2 regions of the Variovorax sp. HJSM1_2 genome follow, and region 2 is predicted to be linked to the other one. Evidence: predicted binding sites of a transcription regulator. Region 2 holds the regulator's gene; the other holds the start of a gene.

Region 1 (15,331 bases), on a different contig from region 2:
CGCCGATGGCTCCGCCCGCACGGTGCTGAGCTCGGTCGACTTTGAACTCGCCGATGGTGAAATCGTGGCGCTGCTGGGCAAGTCAGGCTCGGGCAAATCCACACTGCTGCGCATCATTGCGGGCCTGATTCCGGCCGACCATGGCCGGGCGGCCTACCGCCAGCAAGCCATCCACCGGCCGGTGGCGGGTATTGCCATGGTGTTCCAGTCGTTTGCCTTGTTTCCGTGGCTCACGGTGCAGCAAAACGTCGAGCTGGGCCTGGAGGCCCAAGGTGTGCCGGCCGCAGAACGCGAGAAGCGCGCCGATGCCGTGCTCGAGCTGATAGGCCTGGCTGGTTTTGGCGGCGCGCTGCCGCGTGAGCTGTCGGGCGGCATGAAGCAGCGTGTGGGCATTGCGCGTGCGCTGGTCACCAACCCCGACATCCTGCTGATGGACGAAGCCTTTTCGGCACTGGACGTGTTGACCGGCGAAACCCTGCGCAACGACATGCTGGCGCTGTGGGACGGCGACAAGATCCCGACCAAGGGCATTCTGATCGTGTCGCACAACATCGAAGAGGCGGTGATGATGGCCGACCGCATCATCATCCTGGCCAGCGACCCGGGCCGTATACGCGACGAGGTGCACATCCGCCTGCCACGTCCGCGCAATGCCGATTCGGTGGAAGTGCGCGCGTTGATCGACGAGGTCTACGGCCTGATGACGCAGCACCCCGTGCAAGCCGCTGCGGCCGGGGCGCCAGAGTCGGCACACGCCGGTTACCGCCTGCCCGCCACCGATGTCAGCCGCATAGAAGGTGTGCTCGACATGTTGGCTGGTGCGCCTTTCAACGGCCACGCCGATTTGCCGCGCCTGGCCGAAGAGGCCGAACTGCCCGATGAAGAATTGTTTCCCACCTACGAGGCTCTGGCTTTGCTTGGGCTGGCCCATGTAGACCACGGCGACATCCACCTCACGCCGCTGGGCCAGCACTATGTCGATGCCGACCAGGTGCGCAAGCAGGAAATGTTTGGCCAGCAACTGCTGACGCATGTGCCGCTGGCCGCGCACATCCGGCGCGACCTGGAGTCCGAGCCTAGCGGCACCTTGCCCGACAAGCGTTATCTGGAGTTGCTGGAGGAGTTTTTCGAAGCCGAAGAAGCCCAGCGCGTGCTGGAAGTGGCGATTGAGTGGGGCCGCTACGGCGAGGTCTATGGCTACGACTTCCACACATCCAGACTGACCCTGCCAGAAAGCGAAACGGCTTAGCAGGCAGGTCGCCGGCTAAGCCGTGGGATGGGGCCGAGGCCGTTAAGCCGGCATCGCCGCCCGTGGTGGGCTGGTCATGCGGCCCTGGAAGTCGGTCCAGCAGTTGCGCGAGAAGTCATACAGCTTGCAGGCACGCGCGGTGTCGAAGTACCAGCGCCATGAGAACGGCTGCACCACGATGCGTTGGGGCAGCAGTTCTTCAAGCTTGGCCTGTGCGGCCTTCAGCTTGTACAGCGGAATGCTCATGTCCACGTGGTGTGCGGTGTGCTCCATGATGTGGTGCAGCATGGCGCCAATCTGCACCGGGAAGGTCAGGTGCACGGTGGTCGACACAAACGGCTGGGCACGCTGCCAGGTGGCGCGGTCGTTGTGCCAGGACACCTTGACGTGGGTGTGGTGGCCGTAGATCACAAAGCCCATCATGTTGAACCAGAAGAACATGGGCACCACAAAACCCAGCAGCAACAGCAGCCAGATGGACTGGTCGGTGTACAACGCGGCGCCCACCAGGGCGGCGATCCAGATCACGGCAAAGCCGGTGACCAATAGGCAGTCCCAGGTGAAGATGGCGCGGTTGGTGTTGCCCATTTGCGATTTGCTGGGGAACATCATCTTCTTCCACCAGATTTCTATCATGTAGTACAGGCCTGGGCCCCAGCCGCTGCGGTAGATGCGCTGCAGCAGCTTGCCCGCGGGTGATAGCGCGGCGTATTCCTCCTGCGTGAGTGGCGCCCACACAAAGTCCACACCCTTGAGGTTGGTGAAACCATGGTGCACCACGTTGTGGCCCACGTCCCATAGGCTGTAGGCGGTCATGGAGGGCAAAAAGGCGATGCGGCCCAGCCACTTGTTCAGGCGGCGGTGTTCGGTCAGGCTTTGGTGGCAACCATCGTGGCCCACCACAAACAGGCGGCCGATCACAAAGCCGGCGGCCAGGCCACACAGCAGCATCAGCCAGACGGATTCAAACAAAACCACACCGGCCAGCAGGGCCAGCAACACGACATAGTCGAGAATCAGCAGGCTGAAGGCTTTCCAGGTGTTGCGCTGGGCCAACGGAAGCAGCCAGGAACGTATCACTTTGCGATGCGGCAGCGGCGCATCGAATGCCAGGGGTTGCGGCGGAGCTTCCGGCGCGGTCGTGTCGGACTGTGACGTCATGTCAAAAATTTCAATTCAAAGATGTCGGCGCCTTGTGCGCCGCAAAGACCCAGGAAAACCAGTGTGCAGCCGATCTTAAGCGTAACCCTTGGGACACAGGCTGACCCGGATCAATGATAGGAGGCGTGGCTGGACTGTTTGGTTTTACCACGTTTGCCTGACACCCCTATGGCGTCAGGGGTTGCCGCGCTAAAACCCGGGTGTTGTGCGCGCCAAATGAGCTTATTTTGTAACCTGAATGTTCTTGGTTTCATGTGAAAATGGAAACTAAATTACATGGGGACAGTTCACATGGAGACCGTTGATATGAAGCCGCGTCGTGCTACCAAGATTGTTGCTACTTTGGGCCCTGCTTCCAGCGATCCGCAGCTGCTGGAACAGATGATCCGTGATGGGGTCAACGTTGTACGGCTGAACTTCAGCCACGGCAAGGCGCAAGACCATATCGACCGTGCTTCCATGGTGCGCGATGCCGCGCGCCGCGCCGGCCGTGAAGTCGCCATCATGGCCGACCTGCAAGGCCCGAAGATCCGCGTTGGCAAGTTTGCCGAAGGCAAGGTCATGCTCGAGCCCGGCCAGAAATTTGTGCTCGACGCCTCGCGCACGGAACTGGGCGACATCGATGGCGTGGGTCTGGACTACAAGCAACTGCCGCGCGACGTCAAGGCCGGTGATGTTTTGCTGCTGAACGACGGCCTGATCGTCATGACGGTGGACGCCGTGCGCGGTGAAGCCGTGCACACCACGGTGAATCTGGGCGGCGAGTTGTCGAATAACAAAGGCATCAACAAAAAGGGCGGCGGCTTGACCGCACCTGCGTTGACCGCCAAAGACATGGACGACATCAAAACCGCCATGGCTTTCCAGGCCGATTACGTGGCCGTGAGCTTTCCGAAAAACGCCACCGACATGGAAATGGCGCGCCAGTTGTGCAACGTGGCGGCGGCCGAGTTCAACCACAAGCCCGGCCTGGTTGCGAAGATCGAACGCGCCGAAGCCATTCCCCACCTGCAAAGCATTCTGGACGCCAGCGACGGCATCATGGTGGCGCGTGGCGACCTGGCGGTTGAAGTCGGCAATGCGGCCGTGCCAGCGCTGCAAAAACGCATGATCCGCATGGCGCGTGAAAGCGACAAGTTCGTCATCACCGCCACCCAGATGATGGAAAGCATGATCACCAACCCGGTACCGACACGTGCCGAAGTGAGCGACGTGGCCAATGCCGTGCTCGACGGCACCGACGCCGTGATGCTGAGCGCCGAAACCGCCGCCGGCAAGTTTCCGCTGGAGACCGTGCGTGAGATGGCCAACATCTGTGTTGAAGCCGAGAAGGCCGACTACGGTCAGCTGGACGCCGACTTCACCGGCAAGGTCTTCAAGCGCATAGACCAGTCCATCGCCATGGGCGCGTTGTTCACCGCCACCCACCTGGGGGCGAAGGCGATTGTGGCGCTGACTGACAGCGGCTCCACCGCCTTGTGGATGAGCCGTCACAGCATCCATGTGCCGATCTACGCACTCACGCCGCGCCTGTCGACGCAACGCAAGATGGCGATGTACCGCAATGTGCGCCCCTTGTTGATGGATGCCAGCGCCGACCGCGACACCGCACTCGTCGAAGCCGAACGCCACCTCACAAAGCGCGCAATTGTGCAAAGCGGTGACATCTATGCCATTACCTGCGGCGAGCCCATGGGCGCACCGGGCGGCACGAATATGCTGAAGATCTGCCAGGTCGGTTAAACGCCAAGACCGGCGCGTTCTGCGCCAAAAGTCATCCCCAAAGCCATGCCGCGCCAGCCGCCCGGCATGGCTTTTTTGCGTCTTGCGCTGACATCTGGTGACGTTGCGGCCCGACATTTTCCAAACCTTGGTCAACGGCGACGGGCTAAAATCGCGTGAGTTACCAAGCGGTTACCAAGTTGTCAAAAACTGGCCCACCCCGCTTGACCCCACTTTTTAACTCTCAGGACTTAGCACCATGGCACTCGTCTCGATGCGTGAACTGCTGGACCACGCCGCTGAACACGGCTACGGCATCCCGGCTTTTAATGTGAACAACCTGGAACAAGTCCAGGCCGTGATGATGGCCGCCGATGAAGTCGGCGCCCCGGTCATCCTGCAAGCCAGTGCTGGCGCACGCAAATACGCCGGTGAGCCCTTCATCAAGCACCTGATCGAAGCCGCCTGCGAGGCCTACCCACACATTCCGCTGGTGATGCACCAGGACCACGGCACCACGCCCAAGGTCTGCGAAGGCGCCATCGGCCTGGGCTTTGGCTCGGTGATGATGGACGGCTCGCTGCGTGAAGACGGCAAGACCCCAGCCGATTTCGCCTACAACGTCGACGTGACACGCAAGGTGGTGGACATGGCGCACAAGGTGGGTGTCACCGTGGAAGGTGAACTCGGCTGCCTGGGCAACCTGGAAACCGGCGAAGCTGGCGAAGAAGACGGCATTGGCGCCGAAGGCAAGCTGGACCACAGCCAGATGCTGACCGATCCCGAAGAAGCCGCCCAGTTCGTCAAGGCCACCCAGTTGGACGCGCTGGCCATTGCCATCGGCACCAGCCATGGCGCCTACAAGTTCAGCCGCCCACCCACGGGCGACATCCTGGCCATCAGCCGCGTGAAAGAAATCCACAAACGCATCCCCAACACCCACCTGGTGATGCACGGTTCTTCTTCCGTGCCACAAGAACTGCTGGCGATCATCAACCAGTACGGCGGCAAGATGAAGGAAACCTATGGCGTGCCCGTGGCTGAAATCCAGGAAGCCATCAAGTACGGCGTGCGCAAGATCAACATCGACACCGACATTCGCCTGGCCATGACCGGCGCGGTGCGCAAGTTCCTGGCCGAGAACCCCGACAAGTTCGACGCCCGCGAATGGCTCAAGCCCGCGCGTGAAGCCGCCAAGGCGGTGTGCAAGGCGCGTTACCTGGAATTCGGCTGCGAAGGCCAAGGCGCCAAGATCAAGGGCGACAGCCTGCAGGTTGTGGCCGCCAAATACGCCAAGGGTGAACTCGCGCAGCTGGTGAACTAAGCATTCGCTGTTTCGCCCTAAAAAGCCACCCGCCAGGGTGGCTTTTTGCTTGGCTGCGCATTGAGGGACAATAGCCCCTTGGCCTTGAATTTGAACCCGGACCCCACTGACATGACCACTGCCGCTCCGTCCCTCCATACCTCTTCCCTGAAGTCCTTGCCCCTGCTGGCGCGCGGCAAGGTGCGCGACAACTACGCCGTGGGCACCGACCGCATCCTGATGGTGGCCAGCGACCGCCTGAGCGCCTTCGACGTCATCATGGGCGAGCCCATCCCCGGCAAAGGCGAATTGCTGACGCAAATGGCGCTGTTCTGGTTTGGCCAACTCGGCCACCTGTGCCCGAATCACCTGACCGGTGAAGACCCCGAAAGTGTGGTCACCCCTGATGAAGTGGCGCAAGTGCGTGGCCGCTCCATGCTGGTCAAGCGCCTGAAGCCGATTCCCGTGGAAGCCGTGGTGCGTGGTTACCTGGCCGGTAGTGGCTGGGCCGAGTACCAGCAAAACCAGGCCGTCTGCGGCGTGCCGCTGCCACCTGGCCTGCGCAACGCCAGCCGCCTGCCCGAACCCATCTTCACCCCTGCGGCCAAGGCCGAAATGGGTGAACACGACGAAAACATCACCTACGAGAAGGTGGTCGATATCGTCGGCCCCGAATTGGCCGAACAAATCCGCAGCATCAGCATCGCCATCTACCAAGAGGCCTCGAAAATCGCACTGGCCAAGGGCATCATCATTGCCGACACCAAGTTCGAATTCGGCCTGGACAACGAGGGCAAGCTGCACCTGATGGACGAAGTGCTGACACCCGATTCGTCGCGCTTCTGGCCGTTGGAAAGTTACCAGGAAGGCATCAACCCGCCGAGCTACGACAAGCAGTTTGTGCGCGACTGGCTGGAGCAAGCCACGGTGGACGGCAAACCCTGGAGCAAGACCCCGCCCGCACCGCGCCTGCCGCGTGAAGTGGTGGAAAAAACCGCTGCCAAGTACCGCGAAGCCATGGAGCGCCTGACGGCCTGACAGGCTGCTGAAAAGCCGGTTGCTGCCACGCCATGTAGTAACCGGCTAACACCCGCTGCGGCCAGCCCGGCGGAACAATGTTTTCTCCTTCATTCCCCCAGGAGACAAACATGGCTGGCAAAAAAATCTTGATGATTTGCGGTGACTACTGCGAAGACTACGAAACCATGGTGCCGTTCCAGGCGCTGCTGGCGGTGGGCCACACCGTCCACGCCGTGTGCCCCGACAAGGTCGCCGGTGACCACATCAAAACCGCCATCCACGACTTTGAAGGTGCACAAACCTATAGCGAAAAGCCCGGCCACAACTTCACGCTGAACGCCACCTTCGCCAGCATCAAGCCGCACGACTACGACGCACTCGTCATCCCCGGCGGCCGTGGCCCCGAATACCTGCGCACCTATCCGGCCGTGATCTCGGCCGTGAAGCATTTTTTTGAAGCCAACAAACCCGTGGCCGCCGTATGCCACGGTGCGCAGCTGCTGGCCGGTGCGGGCGTGCTCAAGGGCCGCACCTGCTCGGCCTACCCGGCCTGCCGCGTGGAAGTGGAAATTGCCGGTGGCAGCTACGCCGAGATCGCCATTGATGCGGCCGTGACCGATGGCAACCTGGTGACGGCGCCGGCCTGGCCTGCGCACCCCGCCTGGATTGCGCAGTTCCTGACCCTGCTGGGCACGCGTATCTCCCACTAAGGTCATTAACCCCATTGACGTGGTTGTGGTCGGCCTCCGATGATGGCGGCTGAACCACCGGGAACCCGCCATGTGCCAAGTCTTCATCAGCGCCGACCCCACGCTCTACGCCAGCCGCGCGCGCTCCGTGCGCCTGCACGGCGTGGCCACCAGCATCAAGCTGGAAAACCTGTTCTGGCAGGTGCTGGAAGAGATTGCCGCGCGTGACGGCATGAGTGTGCCGCAGCTGTGCACCAAGCTCTATGACGAGTTATCGCACGAGCGCGGCACGGTGGAGAACTTCGCCTCGTTTCTACGTGTGTGCTGCGGGCGTTACCTCGACCTGCAATTGGCCGGCGGCATTCCGCAAGACACGTCGATACCCATCCGCAGCTTGAATGCGCAGCGCGTGCTGGCGAGCGAACGGCCTGCCCAACGCATGGTGCAGGCGGGCCGTCACGCAGCCTGATCCGGGTTTCAGTTCAGCGCCATGCTGAGGCGGCGCCGGTAGCGCGAGATCAGCTCCAACTGCGGGTCTTGTGCCTTGGCTGAGTGGCCGGCGAGTTCAATGCCGCCCGCGGTTTTGCCGGAGGCATCGGCATCGGGTTTTGGCGCCGGCGGGGTCAGCAGTTCCAGGATGGCGACAAAGGTCTTGCGCGGCGCTTCGTCTTCCCACTTGCGGTCGCGCATGATGATTTCCAGCAGCTCGTCCATGGCGGCGGTGAATTCGCCGCGCGCCATCAGCACACGGCTCTTGGCGAAGCGGGTTTCAAAGTCGCGCTTATTGGTTTCAATTTTTTCATCGAATTGGGCTGCCGACCATTCACGGCGAGCGTCGCCAGCTACAAAATGCAGAGCGTTGGCCCATTGGTGCAAGGCTTCAAAACGCAGCTGCACCGGGATTTGCACCAGCGCGGGCTGCAGTGCCGCACCGGCTTCTTCTAGATAGCCGTTGCCGATCAGCAGCTTGACGTAGTCGTAGCGCGCGTCGTCGTTGGCCGGGTTCACGGCCAGCGCTTCCTGCAGCTTGACCAGGGCGGCGTCGGTGTCGCCCGATTCGAGCAGGGCCTGGGCTTCGTCGGTGTCGGACGGCTCGGCCTCCAGGCCGTCACCGGCGGGCACGTGTTTGTCGAGGAAGGCACGCACCTGGCCTTCGGGCATGGCACCGGCAAAGCCATCGACCGGCTGGCCATTCATCACCAGAATGCAGGTGGGAATGCTGCGTATGCCGAAGGCACCGGCGAGTTGCTGCTCCTGGTCGGAGTCGATCTTCACCAGCTTGAAGCGGCCGGCGTAGTCGGCTTCGAGTTTCTCCAGAATCGGCCCTATGACCTTGCACGGGCCGCACCACGGCGCCCAGAAGTCCACCAGCACAGGCACTTGCATGGAGGCGGCAACCACCTCGGTTTCAAAGTTTTCTATCGTGACGTCGATCATGGCAAGGGGCTGCGCTACCGGGGCAACGCTTGGTTGGTTAGGGGAATAGCCGCCGATGTTAGCGGCTGTGTCAATGAATTTTGTCGGTGTTGGGGGCGTTGTGATGCCAGTTTGGGGGCGTAACCGTAAAATTCAACGTTTATAGGAAAACGCATGGCCATCCAAATTGGCGTCGTCATGGGCTCCAGCAGCGACTGGGACACCATGCAGCACGCAGTACAAATTCTCCAGCAGTTCGGTATTGAGCACGAAGCGCGTGTGGTCTCTGCGCACCGCATGCCGGATGACATGTTCAGCTACGCCGAAGCGGCCGCCGGCCGTGGCCTGCAAGCCATCATCGCGGGCGCGGGCGGCGCGGCGCATTTGCCGGGCATGCTGGCGGCCAAGACCCCGGTGCCGGTGCTCGGCGTGCCTGTGGCCAGCCGCCACCTGCAAGGTGTGGATTCGCTGCATAGCATTGTGCAAATGCCCAAGGGTATTCCGGTGGCCACGTTTGCCATCGGCAGCGCCGGTGCGGCCAATGCGGCGTTGTTTGCCGTGGCGCTGCTGGCCAACCAGAACCCGGCGCTGCGTGCCCAGCTTGAAGCATTCCGCGCCGCGCAGACCGAAGTGGCGCGCAACATGACACTGCCGCCGGTGGAGAGCAAAGCGTGAGCGACACCAGCCAAAAGAACCAGCCCATATTGCCCGGCGCCACGCTGGGTGTGATGGGCGGCGGCCAGCTCGGGCGCATGTTTGTGCACGCCGCACAACGCATGGGCTACTTCACCGCCGTGCTTGACCCCGATGTCTCCAGCCCGGCCGGCCGGGTCAGCCACCACCATGTGTTGGCCGACTACCTCGACGCCAAGGGCCTGGCCCAGCTCGGCGCCGTGGCCGATGCCATCACCACCGAATTTGAAAACGTGCCGGCCCCCGCGCTCGTAGCCCTGGCTCGCCAGCGCCCGGTGGCGCCCGCCGCCTCGGCCGTGGCGATTGCCCAAGACCGCAGCCAAGAGAAGGCCCACTTTGTGCGCTGCGGCGTGGCCTGTGCGCCTTACGCCGTGATCGACAGCGCCGAGGCCTTGGCCGCGGTGGACACCAATCTGCTGCCCGGCATACTGAAGACCAGCCGCATGGGTTACGACGGCAAGGGCCAGGTGCGTGTGGCCGACCGTGCCGCGCTAGCCGCCGCCTGGGCGCAACTGCGCAACGTGCCGTGTGTGCTCGAAAAAATGCTGCCGCTGGCGGCCGAGTGCTCGGTCATCGTGGCGCGCGGCCGTGACGGCCAGATCGTCAACTTTCCCGTGCAGCGCAACCTGCACCGCGAAGGCATTCTGGCGGTGACCGAGGTTTATGAGGGAAATCTGCCTTCAGCGCAATCTGCTACAGCGGTGGAAGCTGCGAAATCCATAGCAAATGGCTTGGACTACGTGGGTGTGTTGTGTGTCGAGTTCTTCCTGCTGGCCGATGGCGCGCTGGTGGTCAACGAGATTGCGCCGCGCCCGCACAACAGCGGCCACTACACCATGGACGCCTGCGACCTGTCGCAGTTCGACCTGCAGGTACACACACTCGCCGGTTTGCCGCTGACCACGCCACGCCAACACAGCCCGTCCATCATGCTGAACCTGCTGGGCGACCTGTGGTTCGACGCCAATGGTGTGCGTGCCCAGGCGGTCACGGCCGCCACACCACCGCCATGGGCCGAAGTGCTGGCGCTGCCGGGTGTGCACCTGCACCTCTACGGCAAGCTGGAGGCCAAGCCCGGCCGCAAGATGGGCCACATCAACGTTACCGGCGCCAGCATCGAAGCCGTGCGCGCCACCGCCTTGCAAGCTTGTGCCTTGCTTGGCCTGGCGCCTTTTTAAAGCTCAGCATGATCCTGGACGGTCACAACCCCGCCGCCGTGGCGCAAGCCGCGCAGACCCTCGCCGCTGGCGACTTGCTCGGCCTGCCCACGGAAACTGTTTACGGCCTGGCGGCCGATGCGGCCAGCGACGCTGCCGTGGCGAAAATCTTCGCCGCCAAGGGCCGTCCCAGCGACCATCCGTTGATCGTGCACGTGGCCCCTGCGTCCACGCCCGATGCGCCGCCGGCTGGTGTCTCCCACTTCGCCGCCAGCGTGCCCGACTTCGCCGCCCGGCTGATGCGCGCCTGCTGGCCCGGCCCGCTGACGCTGATCTTGCCGCGCCGCCCCGAAGTGGGTGCCGCCACTGCCGGTGGACAGGACTCGATTGGTGTGCGTTGCCCTTCGCACCCCGTGGCCCAGGCGGTATTGCGCGCTTGCGCCGAGCTGGGTGTGATGGGGGTCGCCGCGCCCAGCGCCAACCAGTTTGGCCGCGTCAGCCCGACCACGGCCGAACACGTGCAGGGCGAGTTTCCCGAAGGCTTGCTGGTGCTGGACGGCGGGCCCTGCGCCGTCGGCATTGAATCCACCATCGTCGACTGCACGCGTGGTGCACCGGTGCTGCTGCGCCCCGGTGCCATCACACGCGCCGAGATTGAAGCCGCCTGCGGCCAGGCACTGCGCGACAAGGATGCCGTGGCCGCGCCCGACCCACGCGCCTCCGGCACCCTGGTGGCGCACTACGCCCCGAGTGCCAAGCTGCGGCTGATGTCGACTGGTGAGCTGCAGCAGGCGCTAGACCTGCTGGGTGATGAGGCTGGCCCCGAGCCCGCTGTCAGCATCGCCATCTACACGCGCACCAAGCTGCGCAGCCGCTCACCCAAAGTGCTGCTGCAGTACATGCCCGACGACGCCGAAGCCGCCGCCCGCCGCCTGTTCGCCGACCTGCGTGCGCTAGATGCACAGAAGGTGCGCTTGATCTGGGTGGAGACACCGCCCGAGGATGCGCGCTGGGAAGGTGTGCTGGATCGGTTGAGTCGGGCTGCTGCGGCCTGAGTAAACCGAACGGACCACACGTGGGTACTTCGCGCCATGTAATTCAGCCATGGAGCGAAACATTTTGAGCGTGATGAAGCCCAGCCCTCGCAAGGTCGTTTGGAACGACTGGCCTGCACTTGCCGCGTCTATTGCGATACCGATTGTTTGGCTTATCCATTTTGGCTTTCCGTACCTGCATCGTGGTGCGGCGCCTTTGCCCATTTGGTTTGCAGGTATCGCCAGTGTGGTGTTTACGGCTTTGCTTCTTTGGCGCTACAGAAGAATCGCCTGGCTTTTTGCCCATGGCCAAAGTGCATGGGGCCAAGTGACCGGGTTGCGAATGGTCAAGGATAGAGGACGGCTTGAATTTGAATTTATGCACCAGGATGCATTGGTCGCCTCATGGATGCCCGTCCATAAAACGAAGGATGTGCTGTTGTTGTCCCGCGGCGACAGGGTCGAAGTACTGTTTGACCTGCACATGCCAACACGTGCAATTGTTCGGCGCCTTTACAGCATATGAATCGTTGCACGGTTGCCCGGTGAGCTGAACGCGGGATTTCTAGATTCTGACTTGCGTATGCATTTTCGATTCGTCTTATACGTTTGGGTGGCGCCAAACACCTTGCTCGGATTGTTGTTCGGGCTTGTCATGCTCGGCTTGGGAGCCAAGGCGCGCATAGAGGCCGGTGCCGTGGAGTTTCACGGCGGCTGGCTAGGCCAGCGCTTGGCCGCGTTGCCACACCCCTACTGTTTCGGCGCCATGACCTTGGGCCATGTGATCCTGGCCACAAACCACCACGAGTTGACTGCACTGCGCACCCACGAGCAGGTACACATGCGGCAGTACGAGCGTTGGGGCATCTTCTTTTTGCCAGCCTATGCGTTGTCGAGTTTGTGGGCAGTCGCCCATGGCCGTGATGGCTACATGGGCAACTTCTTCGAACGGCAAGCCTATGCGGCGGCGCGCCGCGAAGACCCGGCCTGCTGATGCTCAAGCTTCACCACGGCATGGTGAACGTCTTGCCGTTGCAGAACGATTTCATTGCCTCCTGCACACCTTCCTTGTAGCCCAGGCCCGAGTCCTTGATGCCGCCGAAGGGTGTGAGTTCGATGCGGTAGCCCGGCACCTCCCAGACGTTCACCGTGCCCACGTTCAGCTCCTTGGCAAAACGCGTCAGGTGGTCCATGCGGTCGCTGCAGATGCCGGACGACAAACCGTAGGCCGTGCCGTTGGAGATGTGAATGGCTTCGTCTATGTCTTTGAAGCTCAGGATGGGTGACACCGGGCCAAAGGTTTCTTCGCGCACCAGGGTCATCTCGGGGCGCACCCGGTCGAGCACCGTGGGCGCAAACAAGGCGCCTTCGCGGTGGTGGCCCGTCAGCACGCGCGCACCTTGCGCCACGGCTTCGTCCACCAGTGCTTCGAACTGGCGTGCGGCGGCCTCGTCGATCACGGTGCCCATGTCCATGGCCTCGTCAGCCGGGTCGCCGTGTTTCCAGCGTTGTGTCTTCTCGACGACGAGTTCGGTGAAACGTGCCGCCACCGACTGTTGCACCAGCATGCGTTTCACTGCGGTGCAGCGTTGCCCGGAGTTCTTGTACGAGCCCTGCACCGCGAGGTCGGAGGCACGTTCCAGATCGGCGTCCTCCATCACGATCAGCGGGTCGTTGCCGCCCAGCTCCAGCACGATGCGGCGGTAGCCGGCTTTCTGGGCGATGTACTTGCCAATCGGCACACCGCCGGTGAAGGTGATCAGGTCGACATGCGGGTTGGTCAGCATCTCGTCGGCGATCTCGCGCGGGTCGCCGGTGAGCACCTGGAACATCTCGGGTGGCAGGCCGGCCTCGTACAACACGTCGGCCAGAAAGTAGGCTGACAGTGGCACCTTCTCCGATGGCTTCAACACCATGCGGTTGTTGGTGGCGATGCTCGGGACCACCTTGTGCGCCACCTGGTTCATCGGGTGGTTGAACGGCGTGATGGCGGTGATCACGCCCTGCAGCGGCTCGCGCATGGTGATGACCTTGCGCTTTTTGCCGTGCGGCGTGAGATCACACGAAAACACCTGGCCGTCGTCGCGCAGCGCTTCGTTGGCGCCGAACACCAGCACGTCGGCAACGCGGCCAATCTCATACATCGAGTCCTTGCGGCACAGGCCCGATTCCATGGTGATGATCTTCGACGCCTCGACCGTGCGCTCACGCAGGATGGTCGATGCGCGCTGCAGGATATTCGAGCGTTCGTAGCGCGACAACTGCGGGCGATACGCCTGGGCCAGGCGGTAGGCATGGCGCACGTCCTCCAGCGTCGCCAGCGGCACGGTGCCCACACGCTCCTGGGTGTAGGGATTGAGCACGTTCAACGTGCGTTCGCGTGCCACGCGTTCACCACCGATGCGCAGGGTTTCGGCGCGGAAGTCGTGGCTGTCTTTGATGAGAATGCGTGCGTTCATATTCTGCTCTCCAGCAAAACCTTGTGGCCTATGAAGTTCTTGCCGCGTGCGCCGCCTTGCGCATGCAAAACCATTTCTTTTGCTTCCTGGTCCGAGACGCCGTAGTCGCCAAAATTGGTTTTCACACCCAGGCCCTCGATAAAGGCGGCGAGGCGCTCGGGGGCTTCGGCCAGGGGCGCGCCCAGCGCGCGGGTGAGCACCGCGTCGCGGTCCGGGCGCTGGCCCAGGGCGCTGCGCAGCACCATGGGCAGCGAGAACGAACACGCAATGCCGTGTGCCAGGCCATAACGCAAAGTCATCTCGTAGGAGATCGAATGCGCCAGGGCGGTCTTGGTGTTGGAGAAGGCCAGTCCGGCCTGCATCGCGGCCAGCGCCATGCGGCCACGCAAAGCCACATCGTCGAGTTGTTGCATCAGCTTGGGCAGCACCTCCAGGATCTCGTGGATGGCGGTCACGGCCAGCGCGTCCGAAACCGGGTTGGCGTTGACATTCCAGATGCATTCCAATGCGTGCGACAACGCATCCAGGCCGCTTTGCAGCGTGACCGAGGCGGGCAGTGACAACATCAGCTGCGGGTCTATCAACGCACACTCGGGCCAGGTTTGCGGCAGGTGCAGCGAATGTTTCTTCTGCCGTGCACGGTCCCATATCGTGGCCCAGGGTGTGACCTCGCTGCCCGTGCCGGCGGTGGTGGGCACGGCGATCAGCGCTTTGAAGCGCGTGGGCGTAAAAGGCTGTTCGTCGGCGAGGCCAGCCACCAGTTGCGCGAAGCGACCACTTTCGTTGGCCACCATCAAGGCCTTGGCGGTGTCGATGGCGCTGCCACCACCCACGGCGATGATGGCTTCCACCTCGGCATGGTCGCGCCAGAAAGTGTCATAGGTTTCAGACAGTTCCTGCACGTCAGGGTTGGGATGGATGCGGTCTATCACACAGGCCAGTTGCGCGCCCAGAATGTCTTCCAGCCTGCTCACCAGGCCCAGCATGCGGGCCTCGGGAAAGGTGACCACAGCGGCGCGGCGGCCACGCAGCAGCTTTGGCAGGGAAGACAGAGCCCCTGCCCCGTACACCGTGTGTACGGGGTTGTAGTAGTTGGCGGTCATGGTGGCTCCTAGGCGCTAGGCACTCACTGGCGCTGCGACGCGCACGGTGTGGTTCAGCGCAAGGTCAAAGATGTCGAAGTTGCGCAGGCGGCGTGTAGCGTCCAGCTGCTGCAGCTTGCGGTTGAAGAGCAGCGGCACCTTTTGCTCCGAGACTCCACCGTGGGAGCGCAGCGGCACGGTGAGGCCGGTGAGGTCGTGCTCCTTGGCGCGGGTGCCGAGTACCGTCAGGTGGTCGGACACCACGATCAGGTCGCCAATGCGGTCGGGCGGCAGTTCAAACTTCTCGGCGGCCTGGGCGCGCGTGAGCACCTGCTCTATGCCGACC
Region 2 (15,331 bases):
GTGGACGCCGGCAGCATGGCCGCGCCGCCGCGCCCGGCCGTGGTGTTCCAGGAGCACCGCCTGCTGCCCTGGGACACGCTCTGGCGCAACGTGGCGCTCGGCTTGCCGGAGGCCGAGGCCAGTCGTGCGCTTGCGCTAGCAGCACTCGATGAAGTCGGCCTGGGCGACCGTGCCGACGACTGGCCGCGCAACCTGTCTGGCGGCCAGGCGCAACGTGTGGCCCTGGCCCGCGCCTTGGTGCAAGACCCACGCCTGCTGCTGCTCGACGAACCCTTTGCCGCGCTGGATGCACTGACGCGTATTCGCATGCAAGGACTGGTCAAGGAACTGGTGGCGCGTCACCGGCCGGGTGTATTGCTGGTGACGCACGACGTGGACGAAGCCATCGCGCTGGCCGACCGTGCGCTGGTGATGCGCGACGGCGTGATCGCCGCCGAGTACCCGGTCTCGGCCCAGGCGCGTGCCCACCGCTCGCACCCGGACGCGGTGGCGCTGCGCGACCAGCTGCTGACAGAACTGGGTGTAGTCGCCGAGCCCGCGCTTTAGCGTCCACTGCCGCAATTTGCTGTGCCCCAAGCGGGCACAGCACCTTTCTTTTGGCCTTCCATTTTTCTTTTGGAGAACGATTTCATGCTGACCCCTGAGCAAGCCTTGTCTGCCTTGTCCCGCCGTGGCTTTTTGCGCACCAGTTCTTTGGCTTCTTTGGCACTGGCCGGTGCTGGCGCCATGCCAAGCTGGGCCGCACGCACCGGCCGCAACACCGACACCGTGCGCCTGGGCTGGGGCCGTGGTGGTTTGCCGCTGCTGGCCAAACAACGCGGCGAGTTTGAAAAGCGCCTGGCCAAGGACAACATCAAGGTGCAGTGGGTCGGGCCGTTTCCCAACCACGCACCCTCCTTGCAGGCGGTGACCGGCGGCAGCGCCGACTTCAGTTTTGGCGGCAGCACCACACCGGCGCTGGCCGCCATCATTGCGGGATCGCCCCTGGTGTTCACCAATTTCCTGGTGGTCAACCCGCGCAGCACGGCCATCATTGCCAAAGACGCCTCGGGCATCAAATCCATCAAGGACTTGGTGGGCAAATCGGTGGCGGTCAACCGTTCTGGCCTGGGCGAGTTTTTGCTCGTGGCTGCGCTCGAAAAACATGGGGTTGACCGCAAGCAGGTGAAATTTGTCTACCTCAATCCGCCAGACGCGGCACCGGCATTTGGCGCGGGCAAGGTGGATGCGTGGTCGATGTGGAGCCCGGGTGTGGACATTGCACGCGCCGAGTACCAGGCCCACGACATCTTCTTTGAAGGCAAGGACCTGGACTTCGGCATCGACTTCAGCTCCTGGCTCACCACGCGCAAGTTCTCCGAAGAAAACCCCGACCTGGTGCGCGCCGTGAATGCGGCCTTTGTGGAGGAGGGCCAATGGGCCTCGGCCAACGCAAAAGAGGCTGAAATCATCAACCAGAAAGAAGGTGGTTACTCCGACGACGTGCGCAACACGCTGGCGGGCCTGAAGCGCAGCTACGACTTCCACGCCATCGACGACAGCAAGTTCGTCCAGGGCCTGCAGTTCGCCGCCGACTGGTTGGCGCAGCGGCAGATTCTGCCCAAGAAGGTGACGGTGGCGGACCAGCTCGCCAAGCTGTAAGACCTGCATGTCGGACTCTCTCCCGAACGATACTTCCACGTACACATCCACGCATTGGGGCGTTTACCGCCCGGTGGTCGAGGGTGGGCGCCTGCGTTCTCTGGAGCCCGCGCCCTGGGATGCGGACCCGTCACCCATAGGCCAATCCATCCCCGAGGGTATTCACGCACCCGCGCGGGTGCGCAAGCCGGCGGTACGCGAAAGTTATTTGCGCGCCGCACGTGCGGGCCATGCACACAGCAGCCCGCGCACACGCGGCCAGGATGCGTTTGTCGAAGTGGGCTGGGACGAAGCGCTGGACCTGGTGGCCAGCGAATTGCAACGCGTGCGCCAGCAGCACGGCAACAGCGCTATTTATGGCGGCAGTTATGGCTGGTCGAGTGCCGGGCGCTTTCACCATGCGCAGGGCCAATTACACCGCTTCTTGAATGGCTTTGGTGGCTACACCTACAGCGTGGACACCTACAGCCTGGGGGCGGGTCGTGTGTTGCTGCCACATGTGGTGGGCCCCACCGACGCCTTGCTGCAGCAGCACACCGCGTGGAGCGTGCTGGCCGAGCACTGCGAATTGTTTGTGGCCTTTGGCGGCCTGCCGCTGAAGAACGCGCAGGTCAGCCCCGGTGGCGCCAGCGACCACCAGTTGCGCAGCGCCCTGGCGCGTATGCAGGCGCGCGGCACACACTTCGTCAACATCAGCCCGCTGCGCAGCGACCTCGACGGTGTGGCGGGCGCCGAGTGGCTGCCGATTCGCCCCGGCACCGATAGCGCCCTGATGCTGGCGTTGGCCTATGTATGGATCAGCGAGGCATTACACGACACACAGTTCCTGGCCAGCCACACGGTAGGCTTTGAGCGCTTTGCGCCTTACGTATTGGGCCACACCGACGGCGTAGCCAAAACTCCGAGCTGGGCCGAGGCACTCACCGGCATAACCGCCGACAGCATCGTGTTGTTGGCGCGGCGCATGGCGGCGCACCGCACGCTGGTAAACAGCGCCTATGCCTTGCAGCGCGCGCGCCATGGCGAGCAGCCGTTCTGGATGACGGTGGTGCTGGCGGCCATGCTGGGACAGGTGGGTTTGCCGGGTGGCGGCTTTGGCTTGGGCTACGGCTGCATGAACAACACCGGCAGCGGGCGCTCGGCGTTTTCCGGCCCGCGTTTGCCGCAGGGCGACAACCCTGTCAAAACCTATATTCCGGTGGCGCGTGTGGTCGACATGCTGCTGCAGCCCGGCGCCGCATTTGACTACAACGGCAAGACGCTGCACTACCCCGATACACGGCTGGTGTATTGGGCGGGCGGCAACCCATTTCACCACCATCAGGATTTGAATCGCCTGGTGCAAGCCTGGCAACGGCCCGAAACCATCGTTGTGCACGAGCCGTTCTGGACCGCCACCGCGCGCCACGCCGACATCGTCTTGCCGGCCACCACCCCCATGGAGCGTGACGACATTGGCAGTGCTGCGAGCGACCGCTTCATGGTCGCCATGAAGGCCGTGCAGCCCCCGGTGGCGCAGGCGCGCGACGACTACCAGATCTTTTCCGACCTGGCCCAGCGCCTGGGCTTTGGTCGCCGCTTCACGGAAGGGCGCAACCCGCAGCAGTGGCTGGCACACTTGTTTGAGGGCTCACGCACACGCGCCCAAGCGGCTGGCATTGCGTTGCCCGCGTTTGAAGATTTTTGGCGCGAGGGCTTGTTTGAAATTCCCTTGCCGGAGCGGCCCACGGTGTTGCTGCAGGACTTCCGTGCCGACCCGCTGGCGCACCCGCTGCCCACACCTTCGGGGCGTATCGAGATCTACAGCGCCACCATCGCCGCGTTTGGCTACGACGATTGCCCGGGCCACCCGGTTTGGTTGCAGGCACCGGTGCCAACACACGCCCTGCACCTGGTGTCTAACCAACCCCTCACCCGCCTGCACAGCCAGTACGACCACGGCAGCGTCAGTATGCAAAGCAAGATCGCCGGGCGCGAGCCGCTGACCCTGCACCCGGCCGATGCCGCAGAACGTGGCATCAACGCCGGTGACGTGGTGCAGGTGTTTAACCACCTGGGCGCGTTTCTCGCCGGTGCGCGGCTCAGTGAAGACGTGGCGCGTGGTGTGGTGCAAATTGCCACGGGCGCCTGGTACGACCCTTTACACGACTCTTTGGTCGACCCGTTAAATGCCAGCACACCCGGCCGCCTGGACGTGCACGGCAACCCCAACATGGTCACGCCGGATGAGGGCAGCTCGCGTTTATCGCAGGGCTGCGCGGCGCAGTCGGCACAGGTGGAGGTGCGCTTGTGGACCCAAGCTGTGCCACCCGTGTGTGTGTTTGCGCCGCCGCGGTTTGCCCAGGAGCGCGCCTCGGCTGGAGCCGCTGTCGAGGCTACTGAGGCGACAACTTGAACACCGCCACCGTGTTCACCAGTTCTTGCGATTGGCTGCGCAAGCTGCTTGCGGCGGCGGCCATTTGTTCCACCAGTGCCGCGTTCTGCTGCGTCACCTGATCCATCTGTGTCACGGCATCACCGATCTGCGAGACACCCAGGCTTTGTTCGGTGCTGGCGGCGCTGATCTCACTCATCAGGTCGGTCACGCCGCGTATGCTGGTCACCATCTCTTGCATGGTGCTGCCTGCGCGGTCCACCAGGGCATTGCCGTGGTCCACGCGGCCCACGCTGTCGTTGATCAGCGCCTTGATCTCCTTGGCGGCACCGGCACTGCGGCTGGCCAGGCTGCGCACTTCACTGGCCACCACGGCAAAGCCACGCCCTTGTTCACCCGCGCGTGCGGCTTCCACCGCGGCGTTCAAGGCCAGGATGTTGGTCTGGAAGGCAATACCGTCGATCACGTTGATGATGTCGGCAATCTTCTTGCTCGAATCGCTGATGCCACGCATGGTCTCGACCACTTCGCTCATCACGCTGCCGCCCTGCAGCGCCACGGTCGAGCTGCCCTTGGCGAGCTGGTTGGCCTGTAGCGCGTTGTCGGCGTTTTGTTTCACGGTGGCGCTCAGTTCCTCCATGCTCGCCGCGGTTTCTTCCAGCGCGCTGGCCTGGTTTTCGGTGCGCGCCGACAGGTCGTGGTTGCCCTGGGCGATTTCTTCACTGGCGGTGGACACGGCATCCGAGCCCAGGCGTACACGGCTGACGATGGTCGACAGGTTGGCCTGCATCTCGGCCAGACTTTGTAGCACCTGGCTGACCTCATCACGGCCACTGGTGTCTATGCGGCTGGTGAGGTCGCCGCGCGCCACGGCGGCAGATACCGCAGTTGCATGCGCCAACGCACGCGAGATGCCCTGGACCAGCACCACGCCGAACGCCACGGCTACCGCCACGCCCAACAGAATGCAGGCGATGGCGGTATTGCGAATGCTCTCGTAACGCGACACCGCCTTTTGATATTCATCCTCGGCCACATCGGTCTGCAGCTTCATCAGCGCATCGATGGACTGCTGCACACCTGCGGCTTGCGCCGCGACCTTGGTCTGGTACAGCGTCTGCGCTTCATCCAGGTCGCCCTTGCGCAGCGCCTCGGCCGTCGGGCCAATGCCGCCGCGTGAAAACGCCGTGGCGGCTTCGTTGAAGGCCTTGGCCAGGCGCTCTTCTTCGGGTGTCAGCGTGGTCGCCATGTAGTCTTTCCAGACGGCCAGGTTCTTTTGTACGTTGTCGCGCAGTTCCTTGCTGTTGCGCTCTATGGTGGTGTTCTCGGGCCGGATCAGCATTTCCATCACCAAGGCGCGGTTGCGGTTGATGATGTAGTTGATGTCGGCCAGTTGCTTCAGCGGCACCGTGCGGTCTTGGTAGACGGTGCGCAAACCTTCGTTCGATTGCTGGGTGCCGTAGAGGCCCAGCAAACCTATGCCTATGAGCAGCAAGGACAGCAACGCGATCAGAAACGACAGCCGGGTGGAGACTTTTAAGTTGTTCATAAGTGGGGATTGGGCCAAGGGTGAAACGCACACATCGATGTATGGCGTTGCATGGCAGGGTGTTGGGGCTGGGCCTTGAAAGGATGACGCGGTGTGTGTTGCCAAGCAAATGTGAATGAAGAGGTGCGTCGTTGATTGCCCTGCGCTTTCAATGGGTCAACGGCTTTTGGCCATTGCCCATGAATTCGGCTGCATGTTTGGCTTTTCTCCTGAGGCTTTTCGGCCTTAGAACGCCGAACTTGAGCCGACCACGCTCGACTCGTTGTGTCAGATCGGCAACTGCGTGGTCGACAACACTTGTTTCAACACCATGAAGGTGCGGATCTGCCGCACGCCCGGCAGATAAAGCAGTTGCTCGGCGTGCAGGCGGTTGTAGCTGTCGTTGTCGCGCGTGCGCAGCAGCACGAAGTAGTCGAACTCGCCGGTGACCACATGGCACTCCTGGCAGCCCGATACCTTTTGCACTGCCTTTTCAAACTCGGCAAACGAGGTGGGTGTGGAGCGGTCCAGCACCACACCAATCATCACCAGCGTGCCGCAGTCGAGTGCGGCCGGGTCTAGCAGCGCCACCACCTTCTTGATCAGCCCCAGGCTCTTCAAGCGCTCCACGCGCCGCAGGCAGGCCGGGGCGCTGAGGTTCACCTTGGCGGCCAGCGCCACATTGGAGACCGAGGCGTCGCGCTGCAGTGCGCGCAGTATGGCGCGGTCGGTACGGTCGAGCGCATTCTTGTCAGGCAATTTTGTTGTGCTCATGGCTTTTTAAGCGGAATAAAAGTACTTTAATGAAGAAAAAATCTCGCCTGAGTTTCGTTGAAGGCGCATATTTTGCAACCCTAAAACAAGGGCTAGCTCCTAGGATTCAAGCCATGTTTTGAACAAGGAGCACTGTCTTGAACCTGCAAAAATTTCCACGCTACCCGCTGACCTTCGGCCCGACACCGATTCAGCCCTTGAAACGCCTGAGCGCACACTTGGGCGGCAAGGTGCAGCTGTACGCCAAGCGCGAAGACTGCAACAGCGGACTGGCGTTTGGCGGCAACAAGACCCGCAAGCTGGAGTACCTGATTCCCGAAGCGCTGGAGGGTGGCTACGACACCCTGGTGTCCATAGGCGGCATACAGTCGAATCAGACACGCCAGGTGGCGGCCGTGGCGGCACACCTGGGCTTGAAGTGTGTGCTGGTGCAAGAGAACTGGGTCAACTACTCCGACGCGGTCTACGACCGTGTGGGCAACATCGAGATGTCGCGCATCATGGGCGCCGATGTGCGCCTGGATGCGGCGGGCTTCGACATTGGCATACGCAAAAGCTGGGAAGACGCGATGCAGAGTGTGCGCCAGGCGGGCGGCAAACCATTCCCGATTCCGGCCGGTTGCTCCGAGCATCCAAAAGGCGGGCTGGGCTTTGTGGCCTTTGCCGAAGAGGTGCGGCAACAGGAAGCCGAGCTGGGTTTCAAGTTCGACTACATCGTGGTCTGCGCCGTCACCGGCAGCACACAGGCCGGCATGGTGGTGGGTTTTGCGGCCGATGGCCGGGCCGACCGCGTGATCGGCATCGACGCTTCGGCCAAGCCGCAGCAGACCTTTGACCAGGTGCTGCGCATCGCCAAACACACGGCCCATCTGGTGGAGCTGAACCGCGACATCAGCGCCAAGGACGTGGTGCTGGACACGCGTTTTGGCGGGCCCGAATATGGCCTGCCAAACGAGGGCACCTTGGACGCTATTCGCCTGTGTGCGCGCATGGAAGGCATGCTCACCGACCCGGTGTACGAAGGCAAGTCCATGCACGGCATGATAGAGAAGGTGCGTTTGGGCGAGTTTCCTGCGGGCTCGAAAGTGCTGTACGCCCACCTGGGCGGTGTGCCCGCGCTCAACGCCTACAGCTTTCTGTTCCGCAACGGCTGAGCCGCGTCATGCAGCGGCTGCGCAGTGCCACAGTCGAGGGTTGTGGCACACACATGCAGTGGCTGTGCGAGGCCAATTTGGTGGACGAAGCCTTGCGCACAGCCGCCTTGTTGGAGCGTTCGCATGCGCTGGGTGTCGAGCTGTGGCGCGTGGACGATTGGGGCGCGCTGGTGGAAGATGGCATAACCAACGAGCGCTTGTGGCTGCAGGGCCTGCGCCCGCAGATCAACAGCCGTTTTGAGCGTTTGTTGCTCGCCACCCACGGGCCGATTCTGGCGCTGACGCGTGGCGAACGCGCCACGCCAGAATTGCTGCGGGCCTTTGCGCCGCCTGGCCGTCGTTATCTCAGTGTGGGCGGAGCCGATGCTGCCGCCATCGTGCAAGCCGCAGTGCGCCTGGCGCAAGATGATGGCGGCGAGTGGATACGCCTGGCCGTGACCTGAGCCTAGGGCCGCAGCACCAGCACCGGAATGTGCGAATGCGTCAGCACGTGCTGCGTCTCGCTGCCCAGCAGCAAACGCTTCAAGCCGTTGCGCCCGTGTGAGGCCATCACAATCAAGTCGCAGTTCTGGGCGGTGGCGGTTTTGATCACGGTCTCGGAGACCAGGTCTGACTTGGCCGTGAGCCCTTGCACCGTGACTCCGCGCTCGGCGCCTGCCGTGACCACGGCGCCCACCACTTGTTGTGCCGACTCCTGCCATTTCTTTTCGACATCGGCGATGGCGCGGGTGTCTATGGGTGCTGCACCTTCAAAGTAGCTTTGCGGATAGTAGGGCACGACCTTCAGCGCGATGAGTTCGGCCTTCAGGTCTGCGGCCAGCGCGATGGCGCTTTGCACGGCCTTGTCGGACAGCTCGGAGCCGTCGGTTGCCACCAGAATGCGTTTGTACATGGTGTGTCCTCCTTGGGTCTAGACACGCGGGCTTGCGTGACAAAAAGCATCATACGCAGCAACAGCAAATTTGCGAGCCCAGTGATGACCCTGGTTGATACAGGTCATGGCGCGCTAGAAAACGTCAACGCAGCGCCACCCAAAATACCAGCCCACCGAGGGCGAGTACCAGCAGCGGGCTGAGCCGCTTCCATGCCGCCAAAGCGATGGTGGAGAGGGCCGCCACCGACCAGGCCCAAACGCCGCCTTCGGCCGCACGCAACACCGTGCACGACGCGGCCAAAATCAAACCTGCTGCCACCGGCGCCAGGCCGGATTCAATGGCGCGTACCAGCGGTTTGCCCCGGTAACGCGACCAGACATGCGCCAGGGCATAGACCAACACCGAGCTTGGCAAAAAAATCGCCACCGAAGTGAGTAACGCGCCCCAGATGCCGGCCACCTGCCAACCCACCAAGGTGACCAACAAGGCGCCGGGCCCGGGGGTGATGCGTGACAGTGCGTACAGGTCGAGAAACTGTGCGTCGCTCATCCAGCCCTGCACGTTGACCGACTGGCGGTGAATGTCGGCCACGATGCTTTGGCCACCGCCCACCGTCAGGAACGACAGTGGCGCAAACACCGCCAGCAGGCTGCTCAATAGCTGCAGGTTCATGGCGTGCTGGCCTCGGCTGCTGCCTCAGCACGTATACGCCGCCATGCCAGCGTGATGGACAGCGGTGCCATCACCCCCACCACCCACAGCAGCGGCAGGCGCCAGAAGAAGATGGCGGCAAACGTGGCCAGCAAAATCAAGCTGCGCGCCCAGCCTTTGGCGGCATGCAAGGCCGCACGCAAGCCGGTTTGCAGCGACAGCCCCACCGCTGCTGCCGCAATGCCGGCCAGCACCACATGCACACCGCGTACATCGGCCACGTGAGAGAACACACTCGCCAAGGTCAAGGCCACCACCATGGGTGGCAACACGATGCCGCAGGCCGCGACCACCGCGCCGGCGCCGCCCAGCAGTTGAAAGCCAATCCAGATCGACAGGTTGACGACGTTGATACCGGGGAACGCCTGCGCCAAGGCCAGGCCGCTCAAGAATTCCTGCTGCGTGAGCCAGGCGCGGCGCTGCACAAACTCGCGCAGCATCCAGCCGCTGAGGCCGCCGCCGAAGCTGGTCAGGCCGATTTTGGAGAAGGCGAAAAAGAGGCTACGCAGCGTGGGCGCGGTGTCGGCTTGCAGAGGCATGGTCTGAGCGCTTAAAGCCTGTTCAAAATCTATTGAGGCCCCAATGGATTTTGAACAGGCTCTTACTGGGCAGAGTGGCGAGAAAAATATTCTAGGAGCGCTGAGCCATCTTCGCTGCGGCGCTGTTGCCCACGGTGTGTAGCTTTACATGGCGCTGCTGGCCGTGCTTGAAGAAAAAATGCCTTTGGCGCTTGGTGGAAAAGCGCAAGATGCTATTGAATTGGTAGCGCTAGCCTGCGCTTAGGATGCACAGCCTTGCAGGTTGACCAGCCGGTTCAGCTTGTCCGCATCCAGAATACGCACGTGCCGCTGTTTGACTTCAATCAGCCCGTTGTCGACCAATTTGGAGAAGGTGCGGCTGACCGTTTCGAGTTTCAGGCCCAGGTAGCTGCCGATCTCTTCGCGTGTCATGCGCAGCACCAGTTCGGATTGCGAGAAACCCCGCGCATGCAGCCGCTTGGCCAGGTTCAGCAAAAAGGCCGCCACACGTTCTTCGGCACGCATGCTGCCGAGCAGCAGCAAGACGCCATGTTCACGCACGATTTCGCGGCTCATGATGCGGTGCACGTGATGTTGCAGAGCGTTCACCTCGCGTGAGAGTTCGCCCAGGCGGTCGAAAGGCATTACACACACCTCGGCATCTTCCAGCGCCACGGCGGTACAGCTGTGCACTTCGTTGACGATGCCGTCCATGCCCATGATTTCACCGGCCATCTGAAAGCCGGTGACCTGTTCGCGGCCGTCCTCGGAGGCGACGACGGTTTTGAACACGCCCAGGCGTATGGCATAAAGCGAGGCAAAGCTGTCGCCCTGGTGAAACAAGGTCGTGCCGCGTTTGACCGTGCGGCGCGAGGCCACCACATCGTCTATGCGCACCAGTTCTTCGGCCGTGAGCTGAGCGGGCATGCACAGTTCGCGCAGATTGCAATTGGAGCAGGCGATCTGTATGGCGCCTGGCAGCGGTTGGGGCGTTCTATGGTGGCCAAGTGCGGGGTGGGATGACATAAATCAAATTTTGCGGCATTCCCAATGCTGCGGCACTGATATGGGTCAATAAGTTGCCGCTTGTGTCGCGGCACATTGTGTGCATACGGTCTATACGTCGCCATTTCCTCTAGGCCTTGGTTTTTTTCGCGCGTCGCCGGCGCAGAGAAGCATACGTGGCATTTCTTGAGGTTTGTTCGGCGTGACCTTTTGCTTGAACCGAGTGTTGTCCCATGAGCATGATCACACCCGAGGTATTGCGCCGCATGGATCAGCCAGGTCCGCGCTACACCTCATACCCCACGGCCGACCGCTTTGTCGATGGTTTTCAGCCAGCCGGCTTTATTGCCGCGTTGGCTCAACGGCGCGAGCATGCCAACGCGGGGCTGGTGCATCCGCTGTCGCTGTATGTGCATATCCCTTTTTGCGAGTCGCTTTGTTACTTTTGTGCCTGCAACAAAATCGTGACGCGACAACGCGACCGTGCCCAGGAGTATCTTGACTATCTGACGCGCGAAGTCGCCCTGCAGGTGGCGCACCTGGGGCCGGGACAGGCCGTGAGCCAATTGCATCTGGGCGGCGGCACGCCCACTTTTTTGAGCGACGAGCAATTGGCGCAGCTCATGCAGCTGTTGCGCGACAACTTTCGCTTAGCACCCGATGGCGAGTTCTCCATCGAGGTGGATCCGCGCACGGTGACACCCCAGCGCCTGGCCAACCTGGCCGCGCTGGGTTTTAACCGGCTGAGTTTTGGTGTGCAGGATTTCGACCCTGCGGTGCAACAAGCCGTGCACCGGGTGCAGGCCGCCGAAGAGGTGTTTGCCCTGGTCGCGGCGGCCAGGGCGCAGGGTTTCAAGTCCATCAACATCGATTTGATCTATGGCTTGCCGCGGCAGACCGCAGCCTCGTTTGCGCGCACCCTGGAGCAGGTGCGGCAACTGCGCCCGGACCGGCTGGCGCTGTATGCCTATGCCCATCTGCCCGAGCGCTTCAAGCCGCAGCGCCGCATCGCCCAGAGCGAACTGCCCGTGCTGGATGACAAGCTGGGGCTGCTGCGTCTGGCCTTGGACAGCCTGGTGCAGGCGGGTTATGTGCATGTGGGAATGGACCACCTGGCCTTGCCTGGTGATGCCCTGGCCGTGGCCAAGCGGCAAGGCCGGCTGCACCGCAACTTTCAAGGTTACAGCACACAAGCCCATTGCGATTTGCTTGGACTGGGGGTGTCGGCGATTGGCCGTATGGGCGCGCTGTTTACGGAGAACGCGCGGGATTGGGCGCATTACCGCAGCTGTATAGACCAGGGCCAACTGCCGATTGCACGTGGGTTGCTGTTGTCGCGCGACGATTTGGTGCGCCAGAGTGTGATCATGGCGTTCATGTGCCAGGGTGAGGTGCAATTTGAATCAATTGCCACAGCGCATTTCATTGACTTTCGGCGTTACTTTGAGCCTGAACTCGCGGTGCTGGCTGAATTTGAGCGCGATGGTTTGCTGGAAATGAATCTTGCAGACCAGGGCGCTATCCGCGTCACCGCCATTGGCTGGTATTTAGTGCGTACCATCGCCATGGTTTTTGATCGTTATTTGCAATTAGCGCGGGGTGAGGGACGTGAAAGGTTTTCGCGCGTGGTGTAAGCGAAGACCCTTGCAGGGCCAAAGAATTGACGCCTAAGCGACACTCGGGTCAAATTGGTAACAAGATGTCTTTGATTCGCGGCATAATCTTTTGATGCCACAACGCCCAAATTGCATCTTATTTTATGGATGTGCACCAATCAGTTTGGATTGATATCGGCCAACTTCGGCGTGGCATGTACATACAGCTCGACCTTGGGTGGATGGAACATCCGTTTCCGAAGGGCAGCTTCAAGATCGCTTCACACGAGCAAATTGGTGCGATCCGCTCACTCGGCTTGAGCCGGCTGCGTTATTACCCCGGCCAAAGCGACCCCGCCAGCGAAAGCGACTTTGCGGCTCTGCAGGAGCAACTGCCCCCGGGCATGACAGTCGCGCCCGATGAGGCGCCGGCATCCATTGGTGCCGAAGTCCCTGAACCTGCGATCGCTGCCGCCGCAACGCCTACCGTGACGCGTATGCAGGAAGTAGAGTGGTTGCGCAGCCAGCGCCGTGAGCAACTGGCCAACCAGCAACGCAGCCTGGAGCGCTGCGAGCGCAAGTTTGGTGAAGCCATGGTGCGCTTCCGCCGTCTGGCTGCTGCGGTCGGAGAGCAGCCGAAATCCGCCGCCGACCAAGCTGCCGAGCTGGTGCAAAGCTGCGTGGCCGAGGTTTTGGGCGCCGGTGATTCGGCGATTCGCCTGTTGTCCGAAACCATGGGCGACCGCAGTTCCGAGCATCCCGTCAATGTGATGGTGGTTTCGTTGCTGCTGGGCAAGGCGCTGGCATTGCCCGCCACCGAGCTGCAGTCGCTGGGTATGGCCGCGGTGTTGCACGACATTGGCAAGACGCAGGTGCCCGAGCGGCTGCGCGCCATGGACGAAAAGTTTTCCGCCAGCGAGCGCATTGGATACCGCGAGCACGTGGCCTTTGGTGTGGCGCTGGGCAAACGTATGGGCTTGGCGCCCGAGGTGCTGCTGGGCATGGCGCAACACCACGAGTTGGTCGATGGCTCGGGCTTTCCGCAAGGGCTGCGCGGCGAGCAGATGTCGCAGGCGGGCAAGATTCTTGCACTGGTGAATCTTTACGACAACCTGTGCAATCCTGCGCGCCTGGTGAATGCGATCACGCCGCACGAAGCCCTTTCGATGATCTTCGCCCAGATGAAATCCCGGTTCGACACCGCCACCCTGGGCGCTTTTATCCGCCTGATGGGGGTGTACCCGCCGGGTTCGGTTGTGCAATTGGTCAACGATGCCTATGGTGTGGTGGTTTCGGTGAACTCCGCCCGGCCACTGAAGCCGCGTGTGATCCTGCATGACCAGAATGTGCCACGCGCCGAAGCGCTGATCGTCGATCTGGAACAACGCCCCGATCTGGGCATACGGCGCAGCCTGAAGCCGGCGCAACTGTCGGCCTCGGTACGTGAATACCTGGCCTTGCGTCCGCGTGTTTGTTACTACGTCGAGCGCAGTGGCGGCCTGGACCGTTTGGGAAGCCAGGCGTGACCCTGCCGGCGTTGGGGAGCCTCATCGAGGCGATGCTGGATGCTGTGTGTGTGGTGGAGCCCGGCACGCTGCATATCCTGGCGGTCAACGACGCCGCGGTGCAACTGCTCGGTGCCGGCCGCTTGAGCCTGGTCGGCCGGGTGGTAACGGACTTCATGGTGGCACTCGAAGACCAGTTTTTCTGGGAAGAGGCGGCCACCGGGCACGCCGATGGCATCCACTCGGAGACCAAGCTTCTCACTGCGCAGCAAGAGCCTAGGCAAGTCGAGCGCCGTGTCACGCTGACCACCTTGTCCGATGGCAGTTCCGCGTTTGTGGTGTGCCTGCGTGACCGCAGCCAGCACCGCCGCATGGAAGACGAATTGGAGCTGGTGCTGGCGGAAATGCAGGCCACGCTGGAGGCCACGGCCGATGGTATTTTGGTGTGTGATCTGCACGGCAACACCACCGCCTGCAACCGCCGCTTTGCCGAGATGTGGGAAATGCCCGAGACCATGCTGCTGCGTCGCGACGACGACGCGCTGGTCTCGCACATGGCCGAATCCACACTCGATCCCGAGGCCTACCGCCAGCGCCTGGAGGGCTTGTCGCTGTCGCCGCTGACGGAAAGCTCCGACCTGCTGGTGCTGCGTGATGGCCGCCTGATCGAACGGGTGTCGCTGCCGCAGCACAACCAGGGCCGCGCCATTGGCCGGGTGTATTCGTTCCGCGACATCACCCAGCGTGTGGCATCGGAATCCAGCCTGCGCCTGGCTGCCAAGGTTTTTGAATCCAGCCTGGACGCGATTTTTATTGCCGGCCCCGACCATCGCATCGTGGCGGTGAACCCCGGTTGCCTGAGCCTGACGGGTTTGGCCGAAGCGGATGTGCTGGGTCAAGAGGCGCAAAACTTGTTCACGAGTTTGCACGACGCCGATTTCCTCGCGCGCCTGAAAGAGAGTTGGGTCGAGGATGGTTATTGGCAGGGCGAGACCACCCACGTGCGCCGCGACGGTTCCGAATGCGCAGTCAAATTGTCCTGGGTGGCGCTGCGCACCGACCAGGGTGAGGTCATGCAAAGCATTGGCTTCTTCAAGGACTTGACCCAAGAGAAGGCCAGCCAGAAACGCATAGAACAACTGGCCTACACCGACGCCCTGACCGGTCTGCCGAACCGGCTGATGCTGAGCCAGCATATCGAGTATGCATTGCGCATGGCGGCACGCGGTGGCGGCGAGTTTGCGGTGATGTTCCTCGATCTGGACCGCTTCAAGAACATCAACGATTCGCTGGGCCACCAGTTTGGCGACCGGGTGCTGATCCAGGTGGCGGAGCGTTTGGGCCACTGCCTGCGCGAGGTCGACACCTTGTGCCGCCTGGGCGGCGACGAATTTGTGATGCACCTGCACCTGGCCGATGCAGCCGCTGCCGAACGTGTGGCGCGGCGTGTGCTGGAGAGCCTGTCGCGGCCGTTTGCGGTGGACGAGTTGCAGTTCTCGGTGAGCTGCAGCATAGGTGTGGCCATGTATCCGAACGATGGCGCCACGCTGGACGAACTCATCAAGTGCGCCGATACCGCCATGTACCGCGTGAAAGACCGCGGCCGCAACAACTTCTGCTTCTACCAGCGGCAGATGAACATCGAGCTGTT

Evidence for each region. The regulator FNR, encoded in region 2, switches genes on or off when oxygen is low (the NO sensors DNR and NnrR bind a similar motif). The targets are predictions, from matches to a motif close to TTGATNNNNATCAA.
Region 1: a site for FNR is predicted at 2,511-2,524, ahead of ACFQ95_RS12520 (fatty acid desaturase). Genes of this name have one in related genera too.

What each region holds. Positions count from the first base shown of each region.
Region 1 covers NZ_JBMOXA010000009.1:148,630-163,960, reverse strand. Annotated here, with positions in the region: gene ACFQ95_RS12525 (nitrate/sulfonate/bicarbonate ABC transporter ATP-binding protein) at 1-1,249, shown strand, start outside; gene ACFQ95_RS12520 (fatty acid desaturase) at 1,292-2,410, opposite strand; gene pyk (pyruvate kinase) at 2,717-4,153, shown strand; gene fba (class II fructose-bisphosphate aldolase) at 4,392-5,456, shown strand; gene ACFQ95_RS12505 (phosphoribosylaminoimidazolesuccinocarboxamide synthase) at 5,568-6,473, shown strand; gene ACFQ95_RS12500 (DJ-1/PfpI family protein) at 6,584-7,165, shown strand; gene ACFQ95_RS12495 (ribbon-helix-helix domain-containing protein) at 7,236-7,613, shown strand; gene trxA (thioredoxin) at 7,622-8,581, opposite strand; gene purE (5-(carboxyamino)imidazole ribonucleotide mutase) at 8,735-9,235, shown strand; gene ACFQ95_RS12480 (5-(carboxyamino)imidazole ribonucleotide synthase) at 9,232-10,431, shown strand; gene ACFQ95_RS12475 (L-threonylcarbamoyladenylate synthase) at 10,440-11,465, shown strand; gene ACFQ95_RS12470 (hypothetical protein) at 11,515-11,970, shown strand; gene ACFQ95_RS12465 (signal peptide prediction) at 12,100-12,438, shown strand; gene phnY (phosphonoacetaldehyde dehydrogenase) at 12,449-13,903, opposite strand; gene psrA (iron-containing alcohol dehydrogenase PsrA) at 13,900-15,006, opposite strand; gene phnA (phosphonoacetate hydrolase) at 15,022-15,331, opposite strand, start outside.
Region 2 covers NZ_JBMOXA010000001.1:160,990-176,320, forward strand. Annotated here, with positions in the region: gene ACFQ95_RS00725 (ABC transporter ATP-binding protein) at 1-546, shown strand, start outside; gene ACFQ95_RS00730 (NrtA/SsuA/CpmA family ABC transporter substrate-binding protein) at 631-1,641, shown strand; gene ACFQ95_RS00735 (molybdopterin guanine dinucleotide-containing S/N-oxide reductase) at 1,649-4,036, shown strand; gene ACFQ95_RS00740 (methyl-accepting chemotaxis protein) at 4,017-5,564, opposite strand; gene ACFQ95_RS00745 (Lrp/AsnC family transcriptional regulator) at 5,832-6,317, opposite strand; gene ACFQ95_RS00750 (1-aminocyclopropane-1-carboxylate deaminase) at 6,455-7,471, shown strand; gene ACFQ95_RS00755 (hypothetical protein) at 7,480-7,914, shown strand; gene ACFQ95_RS00760 (universal stress protein) at 7,917-8,363, opposite strand; gene ACFQ95_RS00765 (chromate transporter) at 8,488-9,018, opposite strand; gene ACFQ95_RS00770 (chromate transporter) at 9,015-9,596, opposite strand; gene fnr (fumarate/nitrate reduction transcriptional regulator Fnr) at 9,837-10,601, opposite strand; gene hemN (oxygen-independent coproporphyrinogen III oxidase) at 10,814-12,214, shown strand; gene ACFQ95_RS00785 (HD-GYP domain-containing protein) at 12,340-13,701, shown strand; gene ACFQ95_RS00790 (sensor domain-containing protein) at 13,698-15,331, shown strand, end outside.